DNA from 3 places in the Bacillus sp. M13(2017) genome. Region 1 is predicted to be linked to each of the others. Evidence: riboswitches for the same ligand, from Rfam matches in the RefSeq annotation. Region 1 holds a riboswitch; each other region holds the start of a gene.
What was found. Region 1 has a riboswitch for S-adenosylmethionine ahead of CGQ22_RS26880 (bifunctional O-acetylhomoserine aminocarboxypropyltransferase/cysteine synthase). Riboswitches for the same ligand answer to the same signal wherever they lie in the genome.
Positions count from the first base shown of each region.

Region 2: it holds a riboswitch for S-adenosylmethionine, as region 1 does, so the genes downstream of both, CGQ22_RS17500 (YezD family protein) here and CGQ22_RS26880 (bifunctional O-acetylhomoserine aminocarboxypropyltransferase/cysteine synthase) in region 1, are expected to answer to the same signal.
Region 3: it holds a riboswitch for S-adenosylmethionine, as region 1 does, so the genes downstream of both, metI (cystathionine gamma-synthase/O-acetylhomoserine thiolyase) here and CGQ22_RS26880 (bifunctional O-acetylhomoserine aminocarboxypropyltransferase/cysteine synthase) in region 1, are expected to answer to the same signal.

Region 1 covers NZ_KZ268516.1:92,066-103,782, forward strand. The annotation lists gene CGQ22_RS26855 (GAF domain-containing sensor histidine kinase) at 1-1,307, shown strand, start outside; gene CGQ22_RS26860 (response regulator) at 1,328-1,972, shown strand; gene CGQ22_RS26865 (FMN-dependent NADH-azoreductase) at 2,163-2,789, shown strand; gene CGQ22_RS26870 (transcriptional regulator YeiL) at 2,851-3,522, opposite strand; gene CGQ22_RS26875 (YjjG family noncanonical pyrimidine nucleotidase) at 3,631-4,326, shown strand; SAM riboswitch class I at 4,509-4,613, shown strand; gene CGQ22_RS26880 (bifunctional O-acetylhomoserine aminocarboxypropyltransferase/cysteine synthase) at 4,706-6,004, shown strand; gene metA (homoserine O-acetyltransferase MetA) at 5,988-6,893, shown strand; gene CGQ22_RS26890 (homoserine dehydrogenase) at 7,035-8,330, shown strand; gene CGQ22_RS26895 (YczE/YyaS/YitT family protein) at 8,361-8,987, opposite strand; gene CGQ22_RS26900 (LacI family DNA-binding transcriptional regulator) at 9,085-10,062, shown strand; gene CGQ22_RS26905 (SGNH/GDSL hydrolase family protein) at 10,073-10,954, shown strand; gene CGQ22_RS26910 (ABC transporter ATP-binding protein) at 10,951-11,717, shown strand, end outside.
Region 2 covers NZ_KZ268506.1:145,713-153,402, reverse strand. The annotation lists gene CGQ22_RS17535 (sirohydrochlorin chelatase) at 1-652, opposite strand, end outside; gene cobA (uroporphyrinogen-III C-methyltransferase) at 654-1,430, opposite strand; gene CGQ22_RS17525 (DUF3906 family protein) at 1,517-1,717, opposite strand; gene CGQ22_RS17520 (nitrite/sulfite reductase) at 1,728-3,350, opposite strand; gene cysC (adenylyl-sulfate kinase) at 3,362-3,955, opposite strand; gene sat (sulfate adenylyltransferase) at 3,968-5,104, opposite strand; gene CGQ22_RS17505 (phosphoadenylyl-sulfate reductase) at 5,144-5,848, opposite strand; gene CGQ22_RS17500 (YezD family protein) at 5,936-6,079, opposite strand; SAM riboswitch class I at 6,152-6,260, opposite strand; gene lysA (diaminopimelate decarboxylase) at 6,376-7,690, opposite strand, start outside.
Region 3 covers NZ_KZ268500.1:580,320-592,036, forward strand. The annotation lists gene glcK (glucokinase) at 1-722, shown strand, start outside; gene CGQ22_RS03305 (DUF2759 domain-containing protein) at 802-975, opposite strand; gene CGQ22_RS03310 (MBL fold metallo-hydrolase) at 1,146-1,775, shown strand; gene CGQ22_RS03315 (class I SAM-dependent methyltransferase) at 1,785-2,897, shown strand; gene CGQ22_RS03320 (ArsR/SmtB family transcription factor) at 3,040-3,330, opposite strand; gene CGQ22_RS03325 (cysteine hydrolase family protein) at 3,764-4,276, opposite strand; gene metC (cystathionine beta-lyase) at 4,446-5,609, opposite strand; gene metI (cystathionine gamma-synthase/O-acetylhomoserine thiolyase) at 5,606-6,718, opposite strand; SAM riboswitch class I at 6,813-6,923, opposite strand; SAM riboswitch class I at 7,126-7,235, shown strand; gene CGQ22_RS03340 (bifunctional homocysteine S-methyltransferase/methylenetetrahydrofolate reductase) at 7,306-9,138, shown strand; gene metH (methionine synthase) at 9,138-11,717, shown strand, end outside.

The DNA of each region.
Region 1 (11,717 bases):
TAGATGGGAAATTAGAAAGAGCCGTTAATATTATTGAATGTAAAAGAATTAATAATGCAATTGAATATAATTGGGGAGATACGGAGGGCATTCTGCATCATGCTACTGTTCCTTTAAAAGCTGGAGGAGAAAAATTTGGGTTGTTAAATGTTGCAAGTCCGGGTAAAACACATTTTTCGGAAGAAGAATTAGTATTACTCCAATCGGTTGCTTTCCAAATTGGTACGGCTTTAAAGCGAACAAAATTATATGAAAATGAAAAAAGAAGAGCACATTATTATGTGAAATTAGAGCGTTTCATTCAAGATTTAAAAACGATTCATAAGTTTAATGTATTACCTGAAAAGGTGGTAAATCACGTAGGTGAAGTATTTCAATGGAATCAAGTGGCGCTTTTTATTAGGGAGGAAAAAGAATTATCTTTGCGAGCGTCTTACGTTCAGGAAGAATTACAAGAGGATGTAAAAGAGGCGGCCAAGAAGGCGTTAGAGCAAGATCAACCAGTTCTAATAAAACATCAAATAGGACATAATGTACATCTAAATCGAGCTGTTATTGCTACACCAATACATATTCAAAACCATATATTTGGTGTTTTATGTGTTAGCTTGAATAATGGAGGGTTTGATGCTAATACAATAGATGTAATTCAAGCGCTGTCGAACCATGTTTCATTAATAATAGAGAGTTTAAGGCTAAACGAACAGCGTCGTGAACTTGTAAGAATGGAAGAAAGAAATCGGCTAGCAAGAGATTTACATGATTCTGTTTCGCAAAAATTATTTTCATTAACCTTCATGACAAAAGGCGCCGAGGCAGTTTTAAAAGGTAAAAATGAAAAGGTAGATCAATCTTTGCATGAGATGCGTGAACTTGCGCAAGGAGCTTTGAAAGAAATGAGGACATTAATTTGGCAGCTTCGTCCGGCAGGATTAGAAAAAGGATTATTGCCAGCTCTAAAGAAGTACGGTCAAAATTTGGGACTGAAAATAAGGGAGCAAGTTACGGGTGTTCGTGATTTACCGCGTGTAGTAGAAGAAGCTTTGTGGCGCATAGGCCAAGAAGCACTGAACAATGTAAGTAAGCATGCAGGTGTAAAAGAAGCGACGATTTATTTTACAGTGAATGAGAAAAATGTATCATTAGAAATAGTTGATGAAGGAAAGGGCTTTGTGGAAAAGAATATAAAAGAAAAGAAATCACTAGGTATGACTACGATGCGCGAAAGAGTAGAATTAGTTGGTGGAACAATTAAAATTGTAAGTGATAAGAAAAGAACAAGTGTAAAAATAAACGTACCATTATGATGTGAAAATGAGGGAAGTTCGTGAAAATAAAAGTATTGTTAGTTGATGATCATACAGTTGTTTTAAAAGGATTAGCATTTTTCTTAAGTACACAGGAAGATTTAGAGTTAGTTGGAGAAGCGAATAATGGGAAAGAAGCGTTAGTGAAAGTAGGAGAAACAAATCCTGATGTTATATTAATGGATTTATATATGCCTGAAATGGATGGTGTTGAGGCGACGGCATATATTAAAAAAGAGTATCCAAATGTGAAAGTAATTGTATTGACTAGTTTTTCTGATCAGGCGCATGTGTTACCTGCATTAAGGGCTGGAGCAAGTGGGTATATTTTAAAAGATGTAGAACCGGATCAGCTTGTTGAGGCTATTCGAAGCGCATATAAAGGTAATATTCAATTACATCCGGATATAGCAAATGCTCTTCTCTCTCAAACATTACCTGTAGAAGAAAAGGAAGAAGAACCTTCTATAGTGGATGTGCTAACAGCGAGAGAAAATGAAGTATTGCAGCTATTAGCGAAAGGGATGAGCAATAAGGAAATTGCATCTGTTTTAGTTATTACAGAAAAGACAGTTAAGGCGCATGTAAGTAGCATTTTGAGTAAGTTGAATTTATCTGATCGTACGCAAGCGGCATTATATGCAGTGAAAAATGGAATTGTATAAGACGAAAGTCGTAAGACCTAGTTCGCCTTTAGAAGGTGGACTTTTTTTATGGAAAAATACGTCTATGTGAGGAAGAAATTGTCTTGATATAAAGATAAAATATGTTGGTAAGCAACAAGACAACAATTACAGGGGATACCTTTTTGAAAGCATATAACCACATAAGAGTGAGTACTAGGAGGAATAAATAATGGCAACAGTTTTATTCGTTAAAGCAAATAACCGTCCAGCGGAACAAGCAGTTAGTGTAAAATTATATGAGGCATTTTTAGCAAACTATAAAGAAGCACATCCAAATGATACAGTAGTAGAACTTGATTTATATAAAGAAGAATTACCATATGTAGGCGTAGACATGATCAATGGTACATTCAAGGTAGGTAAAGGATTTGATTTAACAGAAGAAGAGGCAAAAGCAGTAGAAGTTGCTGATAAGTATTTAAATCAATTTCTAGAAGCTGATAAAGTTGTTTTCGGCTTCCCATTATGGAACTTAACGATTCCAGCAGTATTGCACACATATATTGATTATTTAAACCGTGCTGGTAAAACATTCAAATATACGCCAGAGGGTCCAGTTGGCCTAATCGGAGATAAGAAGATTGCATTATTAAATGCACGAGGCGGCGTATATTCAGAAGGTCCAGCAGCTGAGGTAGAAATGGCTGTTAAATATGTAGCAAGTATGATGGGCTTCTTCGGCGCAACAAACATGGAAACAGTAATTATTGAAGGACATAACCAATTCCCAGATAAAGCAGAAGAAATTATTGCTGCAGGTCTTGAAGAAGCAGCTAAAGTAGCAAGTAAATTTTAATTAAAATTATAATCGTCACTCGAAAAAACAGCATTAATGTTTACATGTTAATGCTGTTTTTTTATATTTTTAGTTCATCAGCAAGTTTTTCTAATGTATTTCGATCTTGTATATAATATGTTCGGCCTTCTTTTCTTAAATAATTTTGTTGGCAAAACTGATTTAATACATATAGAAGATGACGGTAGCTGACATTTAAATATTCCGAGGCCTCGGTATGTTTTTCTGTATAACTGTTATTTTGTTCTGTTAATAGAATAAAAGCCGCTAAACGGTTTTCGAATGGATAACTATTATTTTTAGCATAACTTTCCGTTCGGGTAATTGTTTTTTCACCGATAAATTTGCATAGTTTCTGTAGAAAGGTAGCATCTTGTAACAAAAGATGCTGACAATCTTTAAGAGGAAGCGCTAAGCATATACAATCTTCGATTACTTCCACTGTTTTCGTGACGGATTCTACGCCAATTAATCCTAATTCCCCAATGAACGAAGGTGCTTGAATAAAGTTAATTAAGGAAACCTTTCCGTTTTTGTGATTCATATATATTTTTGCTTTCCCGGAAATTAAGTAATAGAGATAAGGGAGAGCATTTCCTTCGCTACATATCATCTCTTTCGTTTGAAAAGAATGCAGCTCTACATATGGCAAGACATGAAATGAAAATAGGGTATGGAATTGATGGATTCGCATGTATTGATAAATTTCTTCCTCATTTTTGCTGATTTTCATATTTTCACCCCCCATGTATAGTATGAGATATCTCCTATTATCTTTACAAGAAGGAATGATACGATTTATGTAAATTTGTTTTTGTAGAAAAGAGAGTGTGATGAATTTATGAAAAAATATAAAACATTGTTATTTGATGTAGATGATACATTACTAGATTTCCAAAGGGCTGAAAAAGTGGCTTTACGGGTGCTTTTTGAAGAGAAGGGAATCCCTTTAACAGACGAGATAGAGGCTCGTTATAAAAAAATAAATAAAGGTCTTTGGGATGCTTTTGAAAAAGGAGAACTATCACGCAATGAAGTTGTAAATACACGATTTTCTCTGTTGTTTAAAGAGTATGGAGAAGAAGTAGATGGAATATTATTCGAAAATAATTATCGTAACTACTTAGAAGAAGGAAATCAACTCATGCAAGGTGCGTTTGAATTTATAAATCAAATTCAAGGAGAGTATGAATTGTATATAGTGACAAATGGTGTTTCTAAGACGCAAGATAAACGTTTGCGTAATGCAGGGTTACATTCATTGTTTAAAGATGTTTTTGTTTCTGAAGATACAGGTTTTCAAAAGCCGATGAAAGAGTATTTTGATTATGTTTTTGAACGGATTCCTAACTTTGCACTTGAAGAAGGGCTGATTATTGGAGATTCATTAAGCGCTGATATTAAAGGTGGATATGTAGCGGGAATTGATACTTGTTGGTTTAATCCAGAAAGAAAATTAAATGATAGTGGGATTATACCGACATATGAAGTGCATAATTTTGAAGAATTATACGCTCTATTAAAACAGTTTGTTTAATGAAAATAGATGATTCGGGTTTATTTTACATGAATCATTTTTTTCTAAGGTATTTTTCGAGTTAGTATGGAATATAATTCTTTTGTTGCTTTATATGAAACTGTTAACATTTATTTTAGAACATTCAGAAAAACTGTTTGACATTAGGAAATTATTGCTATAAAATCAACGGTAATTGCATAGTCTTATCAAGAAAAGGTGGAGGGACAGGCCCGATGAAACCTTGGCAACAGCCGTATAACGGAATTGTGCCAAATCCTGCAGGTAGTAATCCTGAGAGATAAGAAAGAGCCTTTAGAGCGTGTTTTCAAACTGCTCCTTTCTTGTTTTCAGGAAAGGGGCAGTTTTTTATTTTGTATAAAAGAAAGGAGAATGAGAGATGGGAGAATCATGGGGAAAAGGAACGATTTGTGTGCAAGGTGGCTATACGCCAAAGAATGGTGAACCACGTGTTTTACCACTTTATCAAAGCACAACGTATAAATACGATACTTCGGATGATTTAGCAGCTCTATTTAACTTAGAGGCAGAAGGATATATTTATACGCGTATTGGAAACCCTACTCTAGCCGCATTTGAGCAGAAGTTATCAGATTTAGAAGGCGGTGTAGGAGCTGTTGCAACGGCTTCTGGGCAAGCAGCTATTATGCTCGCCGTTTTAAATATTTGTAGTAGTGGGGATCATTTACTTTGTTCTTCAACGGTTTACGGGGGAACGTTTAATTTATTTGGAGTGAGTTTGCGTAAACTGGGCATTGATGTTACGTTCTTTAATCCAAATTTAACGGCAGATGAAATTACGGCGCTTGCTAATGACAAGACGAAACTTATCTATGCAGAATCGTTAGGAAATCCAGCGATGAATGTTTTAAATTTTAAAGAATTTTCAGCTGCCGCTAAAGAATTAGAGGTACCTTTTATCGTTGATAATACATTAGCAACTCCTTATTTATGCCAGGCGTTTGAACATGGGGCCAATATTATTGTTCATTCTACGACTAAATATATCGATGGGCATGCGAGCTCCTTAGGCGGTATTGTAATTGACGGTGGAAACTTTGATTGGACAAATGGGAAGTATCCTGAACTTGTTGAACCAGATCCAAGTTATCATGGTGTAAGTTACGTTCAAAACTTTGGTGCAGCAGCGTATATTGTGAAAGCACGTGTTCAGCTATTAAGAGATTATGGAAATTGTATGAGCCCATTCAATGCATATATTAGCAATATTGGCTTAGAAACATTGCATTTACGAATGGAACGTCATAGTGAAAATGCTCTTGCAGTTGCTAATTGGCTTGCTAATCATGAACGTATTGAATGGGTGAATTATCCGGGCTTAGATAGTAATGAAAATTACTCATTAGCACAACAGTATTTGAAAAAAGGTGCTAGTGGTGTTTTAACTTTCGGTATTAAAGGCGGATTAGAAGCAGCAAAAGAATTTATCGCAAATGTAAAACTAGCAACTCTCGTAACGCACGTAGCTGATGCACGAACTTGCGTTATACATCCTGCTAGTACGACGCATAGACAATTAAATGCTGAAGATCAGCGTTTAGCTGGTGTTACATCTGATTTAATTCGTTTATCGGTTGGTATAGAAGATGTTTCTGATATTATTGCAGATTTAGAAGCAGCTCTAGTTGGAGGCAAAACACATGCCGATCATAATTGATAAAGATTTACCGGCTCGCAAAGTGTTGCAAAAAGAAAATATTTTTGTAATGACGAAGGAGCGGGCAGAAACACAAGATATACGTGCTTTGAAAATTGCTATATTAAATTTAATGCCAACGAAGCAAGATACAGAGGCGCAATTACTTCGCTTAATTGGAAACACACCGTTACAATTAGATGTTCATTTGCTTCATATGGAATCACATCTATCTCGTAATGTAACGCAAGAACATTTAACAAGCTTTTATAAAACGTTTCGTGATATTGAAAATGAAAAGTTTGATGGGCTTATTATTACAGGAGCGCCAGTGGAGACCCTTGCTTTTGAAGAGGTAGATTATTGGGAAGAGCTTAAACATATTATGGAGTATTCAAAAACGAATGTAACATCTACGCTTCATATTTGCTGGGGAGCACAGGCTGGTTTGTACTATCATTATGGCGTTCCAAAGTATCCTCTTAAGGAAAAAATGTTCGGTGTGTTTGAACATGAAGTTTGCGAGCAACATGTGAAACTGTTACAAGGGTTTGATGAATTGTTTTTTGCCCCGCATTCTCGTCATACAGAAGTACGAGAGAGTGATATTAGAGAGGTGACAGAATTAACACTGTTAGCAAACTCTGAGGAAGCAGGTGTTCACCTTGTTATTGGGCAAGGAGGAAGACAAGTGTTTGCGCTTGGGCATAGTGAATATAGTTGTGACACGTTAAAGCAAGAATACGACCGGGACCGCCAAAAAGGGTTAAATATTGATGTGCCGAAAAACTATTTTAAGCATAATAATCCAAATGAGAAGCCGCTTGTACGGTGGAGGAGCCATGGGAATCTATTATTCTCTAATTGGCTGAATTATTACGTGTATCAAGAAACCCCTTATATATTGTAAAGAAAGATTGTGTAACACGTGGTAACGTTTTCCTTGTAAAGATTAACCTTTATTTTTCCGAATGTTCAAAATACATTGTTTTTCAGGTTTTTTACTCATATAATTTCATCTAAACACAATTTTTGAGGGGTGGAAAGTACTATGAAAGAAATTCAAGTTGGGTTATTAGGTCTTGGGACGGTTGGCAGTGGTGTGGTTCGTATTATTACGGATCATCAAGAACGACTCATACACCAAGTAGGTTGTCCAGTGAAGGTAACGAAAGTATTAGTGCAAAACATTGAGAAAGAGAGAGAGGTAGAGGTACCTTCTACTCTATTAACACAAGATGCACATGAAATTTTAGATAATCCAAATATTGATGTTGTCATCGAAGTGATGGGTGGCATTGATGATGCAAAATCATATATTTTACAAGCTTTAAAAAGCGGAAAGCATGTTGTAACTGCAAATAAAGACTTAATGGCATTACATGGAGCTGAATTATTAGCGACAGCAAAAGATAATAAGGCTGATTTATTCTATGAGGCGAGTGTGGCAGGGGGAATTCCAATTTTACGCAGTATCGTAGAAGGACTTTCTTCAGATCTTATTACGAAAGTAATGGGAATTGTAAATGGAACGACTAATTTTATTTTGACGAAAATGTCAGACGAAGGGAGAGCATATAACGACGTGTTAAAAGAAGCCCAACAACTTGGATTTGCAGAAGCGGATCCAACATCAGATGTAGAAGGTTTAGATGCAGCAAGAAAAATGACAATTTTGGCTACCCTTGGTTTCTCTACAAATGTAGAGCTTGGAGATGTGAAGGTAAAAGGGATTACTTCTATTACAGAAGAAGATATTGAATACAGTAAGAGTTTAGGATACACGATTAAATTAATCGGTCTTGCGAAGCGAGATGGTGAAAAATTAGAGGTTACAGTTGAACCGACTTTACTTCCAAATACACATCCTCTTGCGGCCGTGCAAAACGAATATAACGCTGTATATGTGTATGGTGAAGCAGTTGGAGAAACAATGTTTTATGGACCAGGTGCAGGAAGTTTACCGACAGCAACGGCTGTTGTTTCCGACCTAGTAGCTGTAATGCAAAATATTAGATTAGGGGTAACAGGAAATAGTGCTGTAGTCCCGCAATATCAAAAGGTACTAAAAGAGCCAGACGAAATTGTTGTGAAGAAGTTTTTAAGACTTCATGTAAAAGATGAAATTGGTGTATTTGCAAAGATCACTTCATTATTCTCTGAGCGCGGAGTTAGCTTTGAAAAAATTATTCAAATGCCGCTTGAAGAGAAAGGAAAGGCTGAAATTGTAATTGTAACGCATCGTGCGTCTCTTGCTGATTATGATTATATTCTACATACGTTGCAAGGGTATGAAGAAATAGATTGTTTGAAAGCGAACTATCGAATTGAAGGGGATGCTAAGTAGTATCTCTTACCATAAAACAGAAAGAGCCTATTAAGCAGCTTGCTTAATAGGCTCTTTTCTATTTAAAATCTGCGTACCAACTTGAATAAATGCTTGGATAATCCAGCCTGTTGTAAAGGATAAGATGATTGTTCCAAAATAGATAGGTCCATCTAATAAAAAGCTTAGCGTTAAAAATAAAAAGGCTAATGAAATCTCTGTTCTTCTAAACGTCCATTTTTTCTTCTCAGCAACCGTTAAAACGAAAGCTTCTTGAGGTGCTGGGCAAAGGTTCGTAGAGACGTAAAGGCCAATTCCAGCTCCAACAAATAGATTTCCGCAAATAAGTGTTATATATTTTGGAAGAGAGCGGATAGCATCCATAATAGTTGTAGTGGAACCAATCCAATCAACAAAAAGAGAAATAAGAACCATCGTTACGATAGTACCAATTGTTATTTGTTTTTTATTCCAAAAGAGTACGATAAGTGTAAAAGCGAAGTTAATCATGAAAATCCAAAAACCTATACTTATCCCGAAATTTTGATATAGTGCAATAAAGAAGGAATCATAAGGGCTAAGTCCAAAGGAAGTAATGGTCGTCATCATATTAATACCGATGGCGAGAATGAGTAGACCGCCAATGAAAAATATATATTCTAATTTGAATCGAAACATAGTTGTATATCCTTTCAAAATGTATTTGCTAGGAAAGGATATATTGTGGAAAGCTTACCAGGTCAAGGGAGAATTTTTGTGAGAAGGGGAAAATGAGATGACAAATATAAGAAAGATTGCTGAACTTGCTGGGGTATCTATTTCAACTGTTTCACGTGTACTAAATAATCATCCTTATGTGAATGAACAGAAACGAAAAGAAATTTTAGCAATTATAGAAGAATTAAATTATACGCAAAATGTGAATGCAATTCATTTAGTGAAGGGAAAAACGAATGTAATTGGCGTTTTATTACCGCACGTAAATGATCAATATTATAGCGCTATTATTGAAGGAATATCGAAGGAAACAGCAAAGAATAATTATAATATGATGCTTTGCCAGACGAATTATAGCGAAGAAAGAGAACTAGAAATTTTAAATATGTTAAAAATGAAAAAGCTTGATGGGGTTATTATTTGTTCTCGGGCAAATAGTAAGGAGAAGCTTGAAGAATATACGAAATTCGGCCCGATTGTTATGTGTGAAGAAATAGATTCAAAATGCATTTCAAGTGTCCATATCGATTACTACAAAGTATTTTCACATGGGATGAAAAGCTTAATAGATACCGGTCATACACGTATTGGATATTGTATTGGAAGAAGTAATAGCGTTAATAGCCAAAGACGAAAGAAGGCGTATGAAGATTCGCTTCAACAGAGTACCGTAACACCGTTAGAGACCTGGAAATTTGAGGGTTGTTTTACAGTGGAAGATGGACGCAATGTAATTAGAGAATGGGCTCATATGTCAGTAAAACCGACGGCGTTCCTTGTATCTTGTAACCATATTGCAGCGGGGATGGTTACAGAAGCAAAAAAACAAGGAATTCGTATTCCGGGTGATATTACGATTATCGGGTGTGATGATCAAGAGGTGGCAGATATATTGGGTATAACGACGATTTCGCATTCTAGTAAAAACGTTGGAATGAGAGCGTTTGAATTATTATATGAAAAGATTAGTGAAGAGAAATTAGATGTGAAGCATATAGAGTTATTACCAGAGTTAGTAGATAGAGAAACGACATAATTGAGAAGGTGTGAGAATCGCTTTTCAAAATTTCGTTTGGTATAATTATGGACAATCTATGAGGGCTAAAAGGGGTTTTGATATGAGATCAAAAGTAGTAAAAGTAATTCTACTCATTACAATTGCATCTTTCTGTTTATTTGCATATGGCTTTGTTTCAGGTGTAAATGATGTATTAAATCCAAAAGCTTCAAATTTAATTAAAAAGACCGATGTAGTAGCAAAAGAGAAAAGGAAAACGGGAACATTACAAATCGTTAGTTTAGGTGATTCATTAACGCGTGGCGTTGGTGATAAAGAAGGAATTGGTTATGTTGGGCGAATGAAAGAGGATTTACAAAAAGATTATAAGCAAAAAATTGCATTAACAAATTTAGCAGTTAGTGGTGCAAAAATGCCCGATTTATTAAAACAAATTGAAAGTAATGGCGCTAAATATTCAATTAAGCAAGCAGATGTAATCGTGTTAACGATTGGTGGGAATGATTTGTTCCCGGGCTGGGAATCGCTTGGGAAAATAGATTTAGAGACGTATCGTCCTGACACAGAAACATTTCAAAATGAAGCAAAGAAAATTATAGAAGAAATTCGTAAATTAAATACAGATAGTCCGATTTTTTGGCTTGGTTTATACAATCCTTTTGAAGATGTAGAAGATTTAAAAGGGTCTTCAAACATTGTTGTGGACTGGAATGCATCTTTAGAGAAGTTAGCGCTAAACGATAAAAATGTGTATATTACACCGACATTTGATTTATTCCAAAACCGCGGGAAAGATTTATTATACTCTGATCATTTTCATCCGAACGAAGTAGGTTATACGTATATGGCAGAACGTTTAGTTCAAAACGTTGTAAGTAAATTAAAACTAGAACAAGGAGGGGTAAAATGACGACGATACTTTCTGTACGAGACTTGAAGAAGATAATTGGAAAGAAGACTCTTGTAGAGAATATTTCCTTTGATGTAAAGCAAGGAGAAGTGTTCGGGTTCTTAGGACCAAATGGTGCTGGAAAGACGACTACCATTCGAATGTTAGTCGGATTGATTAAGGCGACAGAAGGTACGATTTCTATCGGTGGTTATTCGATTAAGGAAAATTTCAGAGAAGCGATGCGTCAAATTGGGAGTATCGTTGAAAACCCAGAACTGTACACATATTTAACAGGATGGGAAAATTTAAAGCAATTTGCTCGTATGTTAGGTGATATATCAGATGAACGTATTATTGAAATTGCTGAAATGGTTCATTTAGATGAAAGAATTCATGACAAGGTAAAAACGTACTCACTTGGTATGAAACAACGCCTTGGAATTGCGCAGGCGCTCCTTGGGAATCCAAAATTGCTCATATTAGATGAGCCAACGAATGGTTTAGATCCAGCAGGGATTAGAGAACTTAGGGAATTTATACATAAGCTTGTAAAAGAAGAAAATATGAGCGTGTTTATTTCAAGTCACTTGCTAAGTGAAGTGCAAATGATATGCGATCGCGTTGCTATTATTCATAAAGGAAAGATGATAACAGTTGCCAAGGTTGAAGAATTAATTAAAACAGCAAGCGATCGTGTAGAATGGATTGTTACACCGATTTCTAAGGCGAAAGATATGCTAGAAGCGGCCGAGGAAATAAGAGAAGTGAGTGTAGAAGGCGA
Region 2 (7,690 bases), on a different contig from region 1:
TGATTTTTATCTCTTCCAATTCATATTGGCGCACTTCTTTCTCAATATGTTTCATAAGTAAACCTGTAAATAACAAGTAAGGCAGTACAACGATGTTCTTTTCTTTTCGTTCTACAACTTCCTTTAACTTCTCCTCAAATTTTGGATCTGCAGCCGCTAAATAACAAACTTCTACTTTTTTAACCTTCTCTTTTGTTTGAAATAAAGAAGCAATCCAGTTTATATCTCTTAATACTTCAGGATCACCACTCCCTCTTGCAACGAGAAGTAACGTCACTTCATTTTTATCTTCCTGTTCGATGCCACTTCCGCTATACACCGATTTAACAAGTGTTTCTGATACACCAAACGGATTACCATACGTCACTTTAACATTTGGATATTGATTCTTGAGCTTTACCAATTCAAACGGAATATCTTTCTTCACATGACCTGCCGCTAATAAAAAAACAGGGATAGCAATAATCTCTGTGGCCCCACGCTTCACACATGTACGAAAACCATCTTCAATAGAAGGATTCGCTAACTCTAAAAAACAAACTTCTTGAATAGTCGCTTCTATACGGCTCATACACGATGTAATAAATTGAATCGCCTCTTCTTTCGCTGTCTTCAAACGACTTCCATGACATATATATAAAACGGCTTTCATTTTACAACACTCCACTTACTTGATAAGCATTTTCTGTCTGCTTCTCAAACCAATGAATTTTTTCTCTAAAACGGACAACTTCTCCAATTACAATCATGCTCGGATTTTGAATTTGCTCTTTTTTCGCAACATCTACAATTGTCCCTAACGTTCCAACAACTGTGCGCTGCATAGACGTCGTCCCCTGCTCAATAATAGCAGCTGGCGTACTTTTATCTTTTCCATGCTTCATAAGTTGCTCACATATGTAGAGCAAATTACTAACCCCCATATATACCGCTAAAGTCTCTACACCTTTCGCTAAACTTTCCCATTTCACTTCTTCTTCAGCACCTTCTTTCCTATGCCCAGTCACAATAGCAAAACTTGCACTTGCATCACGGTGCGTCACTGGAATACCAGCATAAGCAGGTGCGGCTATTCCAGACGAAATACCTGGGACGATTTCAAATGGTACACCTTGCTTTGCTAATGCTTCGGCTTCTTCTCCCCCTCTACCAAACACAAATGGATCGCCGCCCTTAAGCCTTGTTACAACTTTTCCTTTTTTCGCATACTTAATAAGAAATATATTAATTGTTTCTTGCTTCATCGTGTGATAATTCGGGAGTTTCCCGCAATAAATCAAATCCGCGTCAGGCTTTGCGTGTGAAAGCAGCTCTTTATTCACAAGACGGTCGTATAAAATAACATCTGCCTTCTCAATACATTTCAATCCTTTAACAGTAATTAAATCTGGATCACCAGGACCCGCTCCAACAATATAAACCTTCCCCATCATCTCTCCTCATTTCTACTATTAAAGTGAAACTTCCATCCTTATATATGAATGGAAGTTTTCATTTCTTCATATTTCAATGTTCCTTACTCATGAATAACAAAGGCCGCGCTTTTTCGAATCTTCTTTTTTTCAAATAAAGCAATCTCCTTTACCTCTGGTAACGGTAAAAAATGTTTTTCAAGCTCCATCTCCGCCATCTTAAATGCCTGTTCTTCACTTTCAGCAACAACAACAATTGGAACAATGCTACTCACTAATACCGCTTCAAATCGATATAAATCCATATTGCCCCTCCTAAGACGCTATTACTTCTTCTAACACGTTATTTAACGCTATTTGTAATGTCTCTATACCAACACGACCTACAAAATCATAAAATGTTTCGGCTGGTAATTTGTTCTCTTTGAAATAACTTATAAATGATGCGAGTACATCAGGTAGATCCTCGCCATCTATTTTTCCTTTTAACTTTTGATTGTAGGCACCGCCATCTAACAATGTTCCACCTACGTATATTTCAAACGCTTCAACAATGCCTTTTTCCTTCGTTTTCATTTTCACCCCTTGTAACCCAATGTCAGCAATTTGACGTTGACCACATGAATTCGGGCAGCCTACCATATGAATTCGAACTGGAACATCGAGTGCAATTTGTGTATCTAAGTATTCTGCAATTTTTCTTAATCTTTCTTTCGTTTCTACTAGTGCAAGATTACAATATTCAATACCGGTACATGAAACCGCATAACCAATAAATGATTTCGGGCTAGCAGATATCGCTTCAAACAGCGGTTCACTAAGTAATCCTTTTACATTTTCCGGAGGAACGTTCGGAATAATGAAGTTTTGCGAGTTACATGTACGAATTTGTCCATTTCCATATCGCTTTGCAATTCTTGCAATCTCAAACATTTCTTCTGCATGTAAACGACCTACCGGTACATTAAAACCTACATATTTTAATCCCTTTTGTTTTTGGTCTTGAACACCATAAAAATAGCCTGCATTCCATCCTTTGAGTGCACTTTCCCCTTTACTTTGTAAAGGCCCTGTATACTCTATTAGTTTCTCTTTAAATTTCTCTGCTCCCCAGTCCGCAACAAGAAATTTCAACCGAGCTAAATGACGTTTTTCACGATATCCAAAATCACGGAATATAGTAGCAATTGCAATCGCCACCGCCTTCACTTCTTCTGGTAAAACGAATACATCTAATTCATCAGCTAAATACGGTCGAGCTGATAATCCTCCACCTACTTTTATATGAAAACCAACTTTTTTCTCACCATCTATTTCTTTCGTTGCAGGCGTAAATGCAACACAGTTAATTTCTGCGTTTGCTGAATTATAAATATTAGAACTAATAGACATTTTAAATTTGCGTGGCAAGTTAGAAAACTCTTCATTATGTTGGAAGTAATCATATACTTCTTTTACAATATGCGTTGTATCGAATAGTTCATTTGCATCAATGCCAGCAAGCGGATTACCTGTAATATTCCGCGTTATATCACCACAAGCCCCCGCTGAAGATAACCCAACTCTTGCTAATCTTTTAAAAATATCTGGAATTTGCTGAATTTCTAACCAGTGAAACTGAATCGCCTGTCTCGTCGTAATATCTATTACATCACGTCCATAATCTTCAGCGATAGAAGCAAGTACTTCTGCCTGTGCATTTGTAATAATCCCCGACGGAATATTTACCCGCATCATAAAATAACCAGCTTCTTTCGGTCTTTGTAAATACAAGCCTGCCCATTTAAAGGCATCCCACTCTTCTTTCGGAATAGATTTGAAACCATTTTCCGCATAGTAAGGAATATCATTGAAAATTTCTAAGCCATCTTTTTCTAATTTATTTTTCTCGGTCTGATTTAATTTTTCATTGTTAGCCCATACTTTTTCATAACTCATTGTTTATCCCCCTATATAAAACTACGCTCTTGTAAGTACTTCACGATTTGTTCTGCACATTCTTCAATAGAATATTTGTGCGTTTCTACAATTAATTCCGCTTGCTCTGGCTCTTCATAAGGCGAATCAATACCTGTGAAATCCTTAATATCACCTTTCCTTGCCTTTTTATAAAGTCCTTTCGGATCACGTTTCTCACACTGTTCAATCGGACACTTCACAAAAATTTCAATAAATTCATCTGCCTCTAATAAATCTCTTACTTGTTTGCGGTCTACTCGAAATGGTGAAATAAATGCTGTAAGGACAACTGCTCCTTGATCTACAAATAACTTTGCCACTTCGCCAATACGTCTTATATTTTCCATGCGATCACTTTCAGAAAATCCTAAGTCTTTATTTAAACCGTGGCGAATGTTATCCCCATCCAACACATAATTTCCAATATTCTTTTCAAAAAGTTTACGAGCGACCGCATTCGCTACTGTAGATTTACCCGAAGCTGATAAACCAGTAAACCAAATTACAAAACTATGATGTCCATTCTTCACTCTTCTCTCATCTTTTGAAACCGAAGCTGTGTGCCAAGTAATATTCGTATCCATCTCGTTCTCTCCCTATTCTGTTACTACTTCTTTTTTCAAACCTTTAATTAGCACTTCCACTACTTCTTTACGACTAAATGTACTTGGCGGAATCTCACCGTTTCTTAATAATTCTCTTACTTTCGTACCCGATAAAATAACATGATCTTCTTTTCCGTGCGGACATGTTTTCGTTGAAGCCATCGCTTCACATTTCGTGCAGTAAAAACTATGTTCAAAGAATAGTGGTGTAATTCCTAACTCTTCTATCGTAAAATTTGTGAAGATTTCTTGCGCTTCATACGTTCCGTAATAATCTCCTACTCCAGCATGATCACGCCCTACTATAAAGTGGGTACATCCAAAATTCTTTCTTACTAACGCATGAAATATCGCTTCCCTTGGTCCTGCGTAACGCATGGCAGCAGGAAATACACTTAAAAAGACACGATTTTTCGGATAATAGTTTTGAAGAAGTACTTCATAGCTTTCCATTCTTACATCAGCAGGAATATCATCCGATTTCGTTTCTCCGACGAGCGGATTTAAAAAGAGACCATCTACAATTTCAAGAGCAGATTTTTGAATATACTCATGGGCACGATGTACCGGGTTTCTCGTTTGAAATCCGACCACTGTTTTCCACCCACGTTTTTTAAATGCTTCCCTCGTTTCAATTGGGTCTAAATGATAAGAAGGAAATTGATTATTTTCAAAGCGTTTTGTTAGAATAATAGTTCCTCCAACGTAAACGTTTGGTCGTTCATATAATTTTTTCACTCCTGGATGAGCCTCATCCGTTGTTTTATATACAAGTAACGCTTCTTTTTCTTTATCTGGTACAAAAATATCTTCTATTTGAATGACACCGTATATATTTCCGTTGTTGACAAGCTTTACTTCCTCTCCAGTCTTCAGGCTTTCTGCGACTTTTTCTGTTACCGGTAATGTAATCGGTATACTCCACACACTACCATTTGCTAAACGAAGCGTTTCTACAACTGAATCATAATCTTCCTTCCCTAAAAAACCAGTAAGGGGGCTATATCCACCTATCGCCAATAGTTCTAAATCACTTAACGCAATATTGTCTAATTTAATTTCTTTTTCAATTTGTGATACGTCATATGTCTCATCTATACGGTTTACTAATTCGTTTACTATGCTCATTTTTCTATATCCTCTCTTAGCTTTATTTCAAGATTCATCTTATTGGTAATGAAGACCACATTCAGTTTTCACTTTTCCAGCCCATCTACCATCTCTTGAATCGCCACCATCCCCTACAGGTAACGTACATTTCTCACACCCAATACTTGGATAGCCAACATCATGCAACGGGTTATACGGCAAGCTATGTTTGTATACATATCGCCAAACTTCTTTCCACGTCCAATGAATGAGTGGACAAACTTTAATAGATTGAAAACGATGATCTTGATTTATAAACTTTGTATGCTTACGTGTTTCTGATTGTTCCCTTCTTAAGCCCGATATCCATGCTTTTTCCACGACTAATGATTTTTCTAAAGGTAAAATTTTTCTAATCTTACAACAAAGATTCGGATTGCTCTCCCACAGTTTTTCACCATGCAACTTCGCCTGTTCATCAAGTGTAAGTTCTGGCTGTTTTTCTATAATATTCAATGAAGGAAATCGTTCCCGCACTTTTTGAATTAATTCATACGTTTCTTGAAAATGAACATTTGTATCCAAAAATACAACTTTAGCAGATGGATTTACTTGGTTTATAATGTGCAGCAATACCATACCTTCCACCCCAAAGCTACATGCGTAGACAACCTCATCTTTATATTCTTTATAAGCCCAATTTAATACTGATAACGCGCCTTTTGTTTCATCTTCTTCCGAAAACGAAACAACATTTTCTTCCCACGTTTCATACGTCAACATGTTTTTTCCCCCTGTAAAAGCAAAAAGACGGTTTTAACCTAATGAAAATAGGTTAAAACCGCCTCTAGTTTTTCTAGTCAGCGCTTTTCACTTTAAACGTACTTTTTCACTTTTCTCTAACTGAATTACTTTTCCATCTTGCACAACAATTGTAATTGAACCATATTTCATATCAGCAAGCATCGCTTCAATCTTCTCGGATACTTCATCAAAATGTTCCCGTAAACTCACGCGAACAGCCCCCCTTTTTATTCATAAAAAAAATCTTTCCCATTTCGAAAAGACTGTTCGGTAATATATTTTACCTTATCTTTCAAAATGGATCCCATTTTGCTGGATTTAGCACCTTGCTTTCTATAAGCAGGTTGCCGAGCTTCTTCGGGCCAGTTCCCTCCGCTTCTCTTGATAAGCTTTGTATTTGTATTTTATCACAATTCTGATTTTTTTCAATCCTAGTTTTCCGATATATTTTAATTATTTTATTTTATAAAAAAGGAATTGCCCATTCGAACAACTCCTTTTCCTATTTAGACAAGCTCTTTAATACGTATGCGATCGTTCCCAATAATATTTTCATATGTTTCGCGTTCCACAACTACTTGCGATGTTCCGCCTTTTGCAAAGACAACGGCTGGTCTTCGAATCCGATTGTAATTATTCGCCATCGAGTACCCGTATGCTCCTGTACAGGAAACTGCTAGTAAATCAGAAGCAGCGACTTTCGGTAAATGAATATCCCAAATCAACATGTCTCCACTCTCACAGCATTTCCCGGCAATCGAAACGAGTTCCTCATTCTCATCATTCCCTCGATTCGCTAACATCGCTTCATAACGCGCACTATATAAAGCAGGTCTTAAATTATCTGTCATTCCACCATCGACTGATACATATTTCCGAATACCAGGAATATCTTTCACAGATCCAACTGTATAAATTGTTGTCCCAGCATCACCTACAATGCTACGGCCTGGCTCAATCCATATTTCTGGCAATGGATATTCACATACAGTAAATTGTTCCCTCACTGCACTTGTTACAGCTCGCACATATGTCTCAAGAGTTAATGGTGTATCTGACTCTGTGTAACGTATTCCAAATCCCCCGCCTACATTTAACACTTTTACTACATAGTTTGTTTGCTCTCTCACTTCTTCTAAAAATTGGCGAAGAACTTCAATTGCTCGAACAAAACCAGCTGTTTCAAATATTTGCGATCCAATATGTGAATGGATCCCTAGCACATTATAATTGGATTTTTGTAAAGCAAATCCAATTGCCTGCATTGCTTGACCATTTGAAACACCAAATCCAAATTTCGAATCATCCTGACCTGTTGTAATATATTCATGTGTGTGCGCCTCTACTCCAGGCGTTACACGAATTAATATGTTCACAAATTTCCCATGTTGCATCGCTAAATCGTGTAAAACTTCTAATTCAAAGAAATTATCTACGACAAAACAACCGATATTCGCCTGAAGAGCCATCACTATTTCTTCTTCTGTTTTATTATTTCCATGAAAATGAATACGTGATGCCGGAAATCCTGCTTGGAGCGCAGTATATAATTCTCCCCCAGAAACAACGTCTAATGACATATCCTCTTCACGAGCTAATCGGCACATCTCCATGCACAAGAACGCCTTGCTTGCATATGCTACTTGATAAGAGAAACCACTTTCTTTAAAAGCACGATGAAACGCTCGGCATTTTCCTCGAATAGACTCTTCATCGTATACATAAAGTGGTGTTCCGTATTGCTTTGCTAGCTGCGTCGTATCGCACCCTCCAATTTCTAAGTGTCCTTGCCCATTAATTCGGCTTGTGCCGTGTAAATAC
Region 3 (11,717 bases), on a different contig from region 1:
TTAATTTAGGGTGGAAAAATTATCCACTAAAAGATTTATTAGAAGTAGAAACAGGATTACCTGTTGTTATTGATAATGATGCAAACTTAGCAGCGCTTGGTGAAATGTGGAAAGGTGCTGGTGAAGGTGCAAAAGATTTAATTTGTATGACACTTGGTACGGGCGTTGGTGGTGGTGTAATCGCCAATGGTGAGATTGTACACGGCGTGAGTGGTGCTGCTGGTGAGATTGGACATATTACAGTAGTTACAGAAAATGCTTTCCCATGTAATTGCGGGAAGTCTGGTTGCTTAGAAACAGTAGCATCTGCGACAGGTATTGTACGTGTTGCTATGCAAAAAATACAAGAGACTAATAAAGAGAGCATGTTGCGTTCTATGTTAGCTGAAGAAGGACGTATTACATCAAAAGATGTCTTTGAAGCACTTGGACAAGGTGATGAATTAGCAGGAGAAGTAGTAGAAAAAGTAGCTTCTTATTTAGGATTAGCTGTAGCGAACCTTTCTAGTACGTTGAACCCAGAGAAAATTGTTATTGGTGGAGGCGTGTCTAAAGCTGGAGATGCGCTATTAGAACCAATTCAACGCTATTTCGAGCAATATGCTTTCTCACGTGCTGTAAAGAGCACGAAGTTAGCTATTGCAACACTTGGTAATGATGCAGGTGTTATCGGAGGAGCTTGGCTTGTAAAAAAGCACAAATACGAAGCGAAGATGATATAAGTTGTGAAATATGAAAAGAGGAAGGGGAACCCTTCCTCTTTTTGTGTGAAATCTCGATGAAGAATAAAGTGTAAACGAATTAAGCTGCTGGTGGATACCCGTTATATAGAACAGTCATGATCGTAAACCATCCGAAAACGAGTACAGTTGCAATTGCAAAGCCGCTTGCGAAAAAGTTTTTTTCACGAAGTGTTCTAAGCGTAGCGAATACAGCTAACAGAGTGACAAGTGTAAAAATAATAACAAGGCCCATACAATATCCTCCTCTGTCTACCCATTTCTTATTATGAGTTTTTGGAATATTTACTCTTTTATATTGTACATGTTTTAAAAATGATTGTCGAGATAGCATCCTTTCTTTTCCTCAGAGAAAGAAATGTTGTATCATTAAAAGTAAGTTTAATAACTGGAGGAGATTTTCATATGAAATGGATACAAATGCCGTTAGGCCCATTACAAACAAATGCTTATATTTTAATGAACGATCAAAAAGAGTGCATTATCTTTGACCCTGGTCATGAAGGTGAAAAGCTCGTTACATATTTACAAGAAGAACAATTAAAACCATTGGCTGTTTTATTAACACATGCTCATTTTGATCATATCGGTGCTGTTGATGCGGTAAGAGACGCTTTTCATATTCCTGTGTACGTACATAAAGAAGAAGCAGATTGGTTAGGAGATGCAACTGTAAACGGCTCTCAAATTTTTATGATGAACCGCAGTATTACAGCAAAACCGGCGGATCATATTATTGATGCAGAAGGTACATTAACAATTGGATCATTTAATTTTGAAATTTTTGAGACACCAGGACATTCTCCAGGAAGTATTTCTTATTATAGTAAAGAGGCGAATGCTGTATTCTCAGGAGATGTATTGTTCCAAATGAGCATTGGAAGAACAGATTTACCTGGTGGAAGTTTCGCTGAATTAATTGGAAGTATTGAAGAGAAATTATTTGTATTACCAGATGAAACAGCGGTGCTATGTGGACATGGTCCAGAAACAAGCATTGGCTTTGAAAAAGAAAATAATCCGTTTTTACAATAAGGAGTCATTATGGGAATGGAGCTCATTTTAAGAGAATGGATGGGGAAAGAAAAGGATTATTCAATTTCATATAGTACGTATATGAACCTTGTATTGTATACAGAAGGTCATGGATATTATATGAAAGAACGTGAAAAGATTGGAAGACAAGGTGATTTTTTTACAAGTAGCAACGTATCCTCTGTGTTTGCAAAAACTTTTGCTAAACTTTTTATTCGTCTTGTTGAAAATGGTGAAGTTGCTCCGAATATTTGTGAAATTGGTGGAGGAACAGGGAAGTTTGCCTATGATGTTTTACAAGAATGGAAGCAATTATCTCCAAAAACCTTTATTGATTTAAACTATTCAATGATTGAAGTGAGCCCTTTTCATAGAAAATTACAGCAGGAGCACCTTGGCTCATTTTCTAATGTATCGTACTATACCTCTTATAGTGAAATGGGAGATTCTTTCGAGGGAATTCTTTTTTCGAATGAGTTGTTTGATGCATTTCCTGTTGAAATAATTGAGAAAAGAAATGGTATGTTGTATGAAGTGCGTATTACATATACAGAGGAAGGAAACCTTTCGGAAGTATGTAGGCCGTTAGATAAAAGAATTGGTCGCTATTTATTGAAATATAATATTCATATTGCTGAAGGGCAACGTTTTGAAGTACCAATTGTGATGGAGGATTATATAAAAGAAATTGCGAAATGGTTTCAAAAAGGTATATGTATTACAGTTGATTACGGATACACAAAAGAAGAATGGATGCATCCAGCACACCGTGAAGGAAGTTTGCGAGGGTATTATCAGCACAAGCTAATACGTAATCCACTAGCGCATCCAGGTGAAATGGATCTTACTACTCATATTCATTGGGACGAGCTAAAGGAGATGTTTAGTATGCAAGGAATGAGTGCAGTATGGCATAAGAAACAATCTGAGTTCTTGTTAGCTGCAGGGATATTAGAACAGCTTACGAGCCATCAAGATATGAATCCTTTTTCTGAAACGCAAAAACAAAATCGAGCAGTTCGTTCTATGATTTTAAATGGAGGAGTAGGGAGTTCGTTTGATGTTGTTATACATACAAAAGATATGCAACATTTACATTTGGATCGGTATGTAACAATATAAAAAACAAGACACAGTATATACTGTGTCTTGTTTTTTAATACGACTTATGTAGTATTATATATTTCCTCTCATGATATATATTTATATTAAAGATATGAGATAAAAAATATAGAATACGTTCTTTTTCTGCGATTATTAGTCCCTAACCTAATAATACGCGAACGAGTTGAATTATTGTTTCGTTCTCTACTTTGTAATAAATTTCTAATCCTTTTCTTTCACTAGAAACGATTTTAGCGCTTTTTAATTTTGCTAAATGCTGTGAAATTGTAGATTGTGGCATGTTTAATCCAGTATACATTGTAGAAACGTTGCTTGGACCGCGCTCGATTAATCCTTTTACGATACATAAACGAACAGGATGAGCTAGCACTTTTAATAATTCTGCATTACTTTCATATAGTTCTAATTCTTTTTGAAAGGTTTCTAACATGTTCTTTTCCACCTCCGTGTGAGCTATTATACCATACTATACATACCAAAAATTTAAAGAAAAGAAAATAGTTGTTGCAGAAAAAAAGTCCTAAAGTAAAGAAATTGTAAGAAAAGAGACCCTGATGTAAATAAAATAGGTAAATTAGCACGTTTTTGTAAAATGACATTTTTGGGTGAAAATTTCGATGCGTTTTAAAAATTGAAAGATATAAATATATTTGTAACACAATTTTATCATGATTTTCTTATTCTTTCAAATGAATATACTAAATTTTTAAAATAATATGACAAAGGAATTATAATGATATATATAGAATATAAAACAGGTTAAAAGAAAAGAAGCTGAATGTAATTCGCTTCTTTATGGTGATAATGAAATATTTGATTACGGCTGATAAATCTTAGGATAATCAAGTCAGTAGTCATTTATTCTAAAATTCATCTTTTAGCAACGTTAAAAATCTGTGATTCCATATGTTCTCGTAAAAATCAATTGTCTCTTTTGCGGACATAAAAGGATTATTCAACGTAGAGGTTGTTTTCTGTTCCATAAAGTTTTCGTATCCCAGCCCGTGGGCAAACTTAATCGTAGCATCCATACAGTACTCTGTTTGGGCACCACAAAATTCAATGCGATTTACAGATAATTGATCTAAAATTTCTTTTAAGTTTGTTTTATAAAATGAATTTGCATGTGTTTTTCTTACAAAAAAATCTTGTTCTTGAACATCTAGATCGGTATGAATAGTCCAAAGTTCTTTCTCGGGTACTAAATCATCATCACAATGTTGAACAAAAAGGATTGGTTTATTTAATTTTCTGTATGAAGAAATTCTTTTATTTACTTTTGTTAGTAAGTTCTGTAAATCAAATAAATGCTCTCCGCTATAACATACGCCATTTTGTAAATCGATAACGATTAAAATATCTGCACAAGTAACCATTATTTTCACCCCTGTTCATTTCTTAATATATCAATTAATCCATTATTTAGAAATAGATGATATACTTTTATTTTTTTATGGACTATAAGAAAAGAAGAAATTCAAATGAATATAACTAAACCGCATAAAAAGAAGATATGAAAACCTAATCTCATATCTTCTTTTTTCTCTATGCATTTATAGGTTCTTCTACATAAGAAAGGGCATTTTCAAAATCGGATATTAAATCGTTAACATTTTCAAGACCGACTGATAACCGAAGTAATGAATTAGAGATTCCTCTTTCATCACGAGCTTCTTGCGACAGTGCTGCATGTGACATTTTTGCTGGATAAGAAAGAATAGACTCTACAGCTCCTAAACTAACTGCAAAAACAGGTAATTTTACTTTTGATAAAAATTGGCGGAGTGCATCTTCAGACTGCAAAGTAAACGACAAGACCGCGCCAGCTGATGTTGCTTGAGATTGTTGAATATCAAATCCGAGATGTGTTTGTAATCCCGGATAATAGACATTTTGTACTTTAGCGTGCTCTTGTAAATAATGTGCAATTTTATTGGCATTTTTAGCTGAATGCTCGAGGCGTACATGTAATGTTTTTAGACCGCGAAGTACGAGAGAACAATCTTGAGGCCCTAAAATAGCACCGAATGCATTTTGTAAAAATCCAAGCTTTTGAGCGAGTTCTGCATCTTTTACTACTGCTAATCCGGCAGTAACATCACTATGACCAGCAATAAATTTTGTAGCACTATGAAGAACTACATCAGCTCCAAGTTCAAATGGTTTTTGGAATAGTGGTGTCAAAAATGTATTATCAACAAAAGTAAGAGCGCCAATAGACTTTGCGAGTTTAGAAACCTCGCGAATATCTGTCACTTTTAAAAGTGGGTTAGAAGGTGTTTCTACATAAAAGAGCTTTGTATTTGGTTTAATGTTTTGTTTTATTTCTTCTAAATTGGTCATATCAACAAATGTATGTGAAACACCGTAACGGGAGAGTACCTCAGTTATCACTCGGTAAGTGCCTCCGTATACATCTTCAGAAATGAGTACGTGATCACCTTGTGAAAGAAGGAGGAATGCAGTGGAAATCGCTGCAATGCCTGATGCAAAGGCGAATCCTTTTGTTCCGCCTTCTAATAAAGCAATGATATCTTCAAGAGCTTCACGAGTTGGGTTTCCTGACCTGCTATAGTCATATTTTCCGAACGTATCTACATCAAACTGGTGAAAAGTTGATGTGTTATAAATAGGAACGTTCACAGCGCCTGTTTGCGAGTCATGTTTATATTGGTTGTGTAGTAAGAGTGTATCTATAGAATAGCTCATATTCTTACACCTTCTTTTACGAGTTTAATAGCTTGCTTTAAGTCTTGAATTAAATCGTTACTATTTTCAATGCCAACTGAGAATCGAAGAAGACGATTACATACGCCGTTTGCTGTTCTAATTTCTTCAGGAATATCAGCATGTGTTTGCGTTGCTGGATAAGTCATTAAACTTTCTACACCACCAAGACTTTCGGCAAATGTAATTAAGGATAAAGACTGTAAGAATGGATTAATCCAAGCTTCATCTTTAAGGCGGAATGAAATCATGCCGCCTCTTCCTGGATAAAATACATCTGTTACCCCGTCTTCATCGTTTAAATACGCAACAACTGCTTTCGCATTTTCTTCGTGTTGTCTCATGCGAAGCGCTAACGTTTTCATACCGCGAATTAATAACCATGAGTCAAATGGACTTAAAACTGCACCTGATGCATTATGATAATGAGCGATTTCCTCGCAAAGTTCCTTTCCTTTTGCAACGACAAGCCCGCTTAGTACATCGTTATGTCCCCCTAAATATTTCGTTGCGCTATGAAGTACAATGTCAGCACCTTCTGTTAATGGTTGCTGTATATAAGGTGTGTAGAATGTGTTGTCTACAATAAGAAGTAGTCCGTGCCTTTTCGCGACAGTTGCGACAGCAGCAATATCAGTAACTTGCATTAATGGATTAGTTGGAGTTTCTATGAAAATAGCCTTCACTTCAGTTGTGATAGCTTGCTCAATTTGTTTAATAGACTGTGTATTTACGTATCTACATCGAACATTCCACTTTTTTTCATGCTCAGAAAATAATCGATACGTTCCCCCGTATAAATCTTCAGATACAATAAGTTCGTCTCCAGAGCGGAATAGAGAAAGGACGAGGAGAACAGCCGCCATCCCTGAACTACAGGCATAACCTTGTTCGCCATATTCTAAGTCTGCGATCGCCCGTTCTAAAAGACCGCGAGTTGGATTGCCAGTTCGTGAATAGTCAAAGCCAGTAGATTTACCAATTCCTTCGTGACGATAAGCGGTTGAGAAATAAACTGGTGGATTAACCGTTCCAGTTTTAGTTTCACTGCGATTTCCGATTTGTGCTAGTTTTGTTTCGATTGTTGACATGTGAAAATTCCTCCTTTTTAAATTGAAACATTAAGTGAATATAAAATAAAAAAAGCCTTCTAAGAAGAAGGCTTTCGGTTTAAATAGAGTCTTCTTCTCATCTGTCAAATCTTTCACAATTTGCTGGAATTAGCACCTTATTAACAAAATGTTAATGGTTGCTGAGGCGTCACAGGGCCAGTCCCTCTACCTCTCTAGATAAGAATGTTCGTATGAAATTTTTATTATGTTTTTAACTTTACAACAAAAGATAATTGAATTGCAACTTTATTTTAAATAATTTTTATTTTTCCGCAATTGTCATTGACTTTTACTTTTGTGCATGCTAAATTTATAAAAAATTAACAAACATTGTTAAAAGGGGAACACATTTCCTTTTAGCTACATAAATAAAATAATAAAGACAACTCTTATTGAGAGCGGTGGAGGGAAAGGCCCTGTGAAACCCGGCAACCTTCAAACGAAATGTTTGAAACGGTGCTAATACCTGCAAAACGAATGTTTTGCATAATAAGAGGAGGAACGATTATGTCCCCCTCTTCAAAGTGAAGAGGGGTTTTTTATATTGATAGAAATGAGGGAGATTCGTGAAATTACTAGATTTATTATCAAAAGGAATTGTAATAGGTGATGGTGCGGTTGGGACGTTATTGCATTCACATGGTTTGCAAAGTAGTTTTGAAGAATTGAATGTATCTGATCCAGACTTAATTATATCAATTCATAAACAATATGTAGCTGCTGGAGCAGATGTAATTCAAACGAATACGTATGGAGCAAATGAGGCGAAATTACGTATGTATGGTTTAGAAAATCAAGTTACAGAAATTAATAGAGCGGCAGTAAAACTGGCGAAAGCATCTGTGGCAGATAAAAATGCAATTTTAGGAACAATCGGTGGTATGAAACATATCGGAGCTGTTACAACGACTGATATGGAAAGAGAGTTTATGTTACTTGAACAGGCGGAGGCTTTACTAGAAGAACAGGTTGATGGATTACTATTAGAAACTTTTTACGATGAATTTGAATTACTTCATGCCGTTAAAGTATTGCGTAAGCAAACGAATATTCCAATTGTTGCTCAATTAGCGTTACATGAAGCAGGTACGACTCAAAATGGAAATGATGTCAATGAAATATTAAAGCAACTTATAGATTACGGTGCAAATGTTGTTGGATTGAATTGTCAACTAGGGCCGCTTCATATGACGGAAGCTTTCAAAATGATATCGATTCCGCAAAATGGCTATTTATCAGCATACCCAAATGCAGGTCTCCCGAATTATGTGGAGGGACGTTACGTATATGAGGGAAGCCCAGCTTATTTCGAAGCGATGACACCGAGATTTATTGAGCAAGGTATTCGGTTATTGGGTGGTTGTTGTGGTACGACTCCAGAACATATTCAAAGTATGAAGCGCGCTGTTGCGAATATTACCCCTGTAATAGAAAAAGACACGATTCAAAGGCCGAAAGTCGTTCATACGCATGAGAAACGCTCGAAGGCTCACGTCACTCTAGCAGAGAAAGCGAAAAAACAAACGACAGTTGTAGTGGAATTAGATCCACCGAAAACGTTAGATACACAGCGTTTTTTTGAAGGAGCAAGAGCGTTAAAAAGAGCGGGAGCAGATGCTATTACTCTAGCAGATAATTCATTAGCATCACCTCGTGTTTCTAATATGGCAATGGGTGCGTTATTAACGAAGCATGATATCCCGGTATTGACGCATTTAACGTGTAGAGATCATAACGTCATTGGACTACAATCTCATTTGTTAGGTTTATCGGCGTTAGGGATGGAAGAAGTGTTAGCTTTAACTGGTGATCCAGCGCGCGTTGGTGATTTTCCCGGTGCCACTTCTGTATATGATTTATCCTCTATTGAGCTTATTAAAATGATTAAAGAAATGAACGGTGGACGTTCAATTTTAGGGAAATCAATTGGACCGGCGACAAGGTTTTCTGTAGGCGGCGCATTTAATCCTCATGTAAGGCACTTAAAAGCAGCGGTTAAGCGGATGGAACGAAAAATAGATGCTGGAGCGGAGTATTTTTTAACTCAGCCAATTTATGATATCAAGTTAATTGAAGAAGTGTATGAAGCGACAAAGCATTTGGAACAACCTATTTTTATTGGAATTATGCCGTTAGTAAGTAAGCGGAATGCAGATTTTCTTCATTTTGAGGTGCCGGGTATTACTCTTCCTGAAGAAATAAGAGAGAGAATGGATGGACATGAAACGAAAGAGGCAGCAATTGAGGAAGGGATTCGCATTTCACAAGAATTGATTGACGCAGCGATGAAATATTTTAATGGTATTTATCTTATTACACCATTTTTAAAGTATGAAATTACAGAACATCTTGTTAAATATGTAAGAGAAAAGCAAGAAGTGAAAGAAGGTATTAATTGATGAAGTGTATAGAAGAAAAATTAAAAAATAGCATTTTAATATTAGATGGTGCAATGGGGACAATGATTCAGCAAGAGGATTTAACTGCTGAAGATTTCGGAGGGGAAGAGTACGAGGGCTGTAATGAATATTTAGTAGAAACAAGACCAGACGTTATTTTAAAGATTCATAAAGCTTATATTGAAGCTGGAGCGGATATTATTGAAACAAATACATTTGGGGCAACGAATATTGTACTAAGTGATTATGAGCTGTCTCATTTAGATGAAGAACTAAATGAAAAGGCAGCACTTTTGGCGAAGCAAGCTGTTAAAGAAAGCGGGAAGGAAGTATATGTTGCGGGAGCGATGGGACCAACAACGAAAGCAATTAGTGTTACTGGTGGTGTGACTTTTGAAGAATTGATTGAGGCTTATACAAGGCAAGCACGAGGATTATTAAAAGGAGAAGTTGATGTATTACTCGTTGAGACGAGTCAAGATATGCGTAACGTGAAAGCAGCTTATATTGGAATTCAAGCTGCATTTGAAGAACTGAAAAAAACGGTTCCTATTATGATTTCAGGAACGATTGAGCCAATGGGAACGACTCTGGCTGGGCAAACAATTGAAGCTTTTTATTTATCAGTAGAACATATGAAACCATTATCTGTTGGGTTAAACTGTGCGACTGGTCCGGAGTTTATGAGGGACCATATTCGTTCACTATCTGATTTATCGGAGTGTTACATTTCTTGTTATCCAAATGCAGGTCTTCCTGATGAAGATGGACATTACCATGAATCTCCATCTTCTCTTGCTGAAAAGGTGAAGCGATTTGCTGAAGAAGGATGGGTTAATATTATTGGTGGTTGTTGTGGCACGACACCAGAACATATAAAAGCAATGAAATCCGCGCTAGCACCTCTTAAGCCTCGTGACCATCATGAGAGAGAAGGACATGGAGTTAGTGGATTAGAAGCACTGCAATATGATGAGTCTATGAGACCGTTATTTGTGGGTGAAAGAACGAATGTTATTGGGTCACGTAAATTTAAACGATTAGTAGCAGAAGGGAAATTTGAAGAGGCTGCTGAAGTGGCAAGAGCGCAAGTGAAGAAAAATGCTCATATTATTGACATTTGTATGGCAGATCCTGATCGCGATGAAATAGAAGATATGGAAAACTTCTTAGCAGAAGTTACGAAAGTTTTAAAAGTACCGATTATGATTGATTCAACAGATGAAAATGTGATGGAGCGAGCTCTTACTTATATTCAAGGAAAAGCTGTTATTAATTCAATTAATTTAGAAGATGGAGAAGAACGATTTAAAAAAGTGACACCGCTTCTTCAGAAGTATGGTGCCGCTATAGTTGTAGGAACAATTGATGAAGACGGTATGGCGGTTAGTGCGGAACGAAAGATAGAAATTGCGAAAAGAAGCTATGAATTACTTACAAAGAAGTATGGAATACGCCCGTCAGATATTATTTTTGATGCACTTGTGTTTCCAGTAGGGACAGGTGATGAAGAATATATTGGTTCAGCGGCAGCGACTATAGAAGGAATTCGCCTTATTAAAGAAGCGTTACCAGAGTGTTTAACGATTTTAGGTGTAAGTAACATATCATTTGGTTTACCACCGGCTGGACGTGAAGTATTAAATTCAGTTTTTTTATACCATGCTACGAAAGCAGGATTAGATTACGCGATTGTGAATACGGAAAAATTAGAACGCTATGCGTCGATTCCAGAGGAAGAAAAACGACTTGCAGATGCATTACTGTTTGAAACGACGAAAGAGACATTGGAAGAATTTACAAATTTTTACCGAGTTGCTAAAAAGAAAGATGTCGTTGTGCAAGAAACGTTAACGCTTGATGAAAGACTAGCAAATTATATTGTAGAAGGTACGAAACAAGGATTACACGAGGATTTAAGTCTTGCACTTGAAGAAGGAAGAAAACCTCTTGATATTATTAACGGTCCGCTTATGACAGGGATGGACGAGGTAGGACGACTATTTAATAATAATGAACTTATTGTTGCTGAAGTATTGCAAAGTGCCGAAAGTATGAAAGCCGCTGTAAGCTATTTAGAGCCACATATGGAATCTAGTGATAGTGCGAAAAAAGGGAAAGTGTTATTAGCAACTGTAAAAGGTGACGTGCATGATATTGGGAAAAATCTCGTTGAAATTATTTTAGCGAATAACGGATATGAGATTATTAATTTAGGAATTAATGTACGTTCGGATCGAATTGTTCAAGAAGTACAAGAAAAGAAGCCAGACATTATAGGTCTTTCAGGTTTATTAGTAAAATCAGCGCAACAAATGGTAACGACTGCTGAAGATTTAAAAGCAGCAAATATTGATGTGCCCATTGTTGTAGGTGGTGCAGCGTTAACGAGAAAGTTTACAGATAATCGGATTTCACCATCATATAAAGGGCTCGTTTGTTATGCGAGTGATGCGATGACGGGGCTCGATATTATTAATAAGCTTCAAAAAGAAGAAGAGCGTGAGAAGATGAAACAGGATAAAAAAGAACGTCATCTTCATATCGTAAAAAAAGAGGAGAAGAAAGTAGAAATTCCA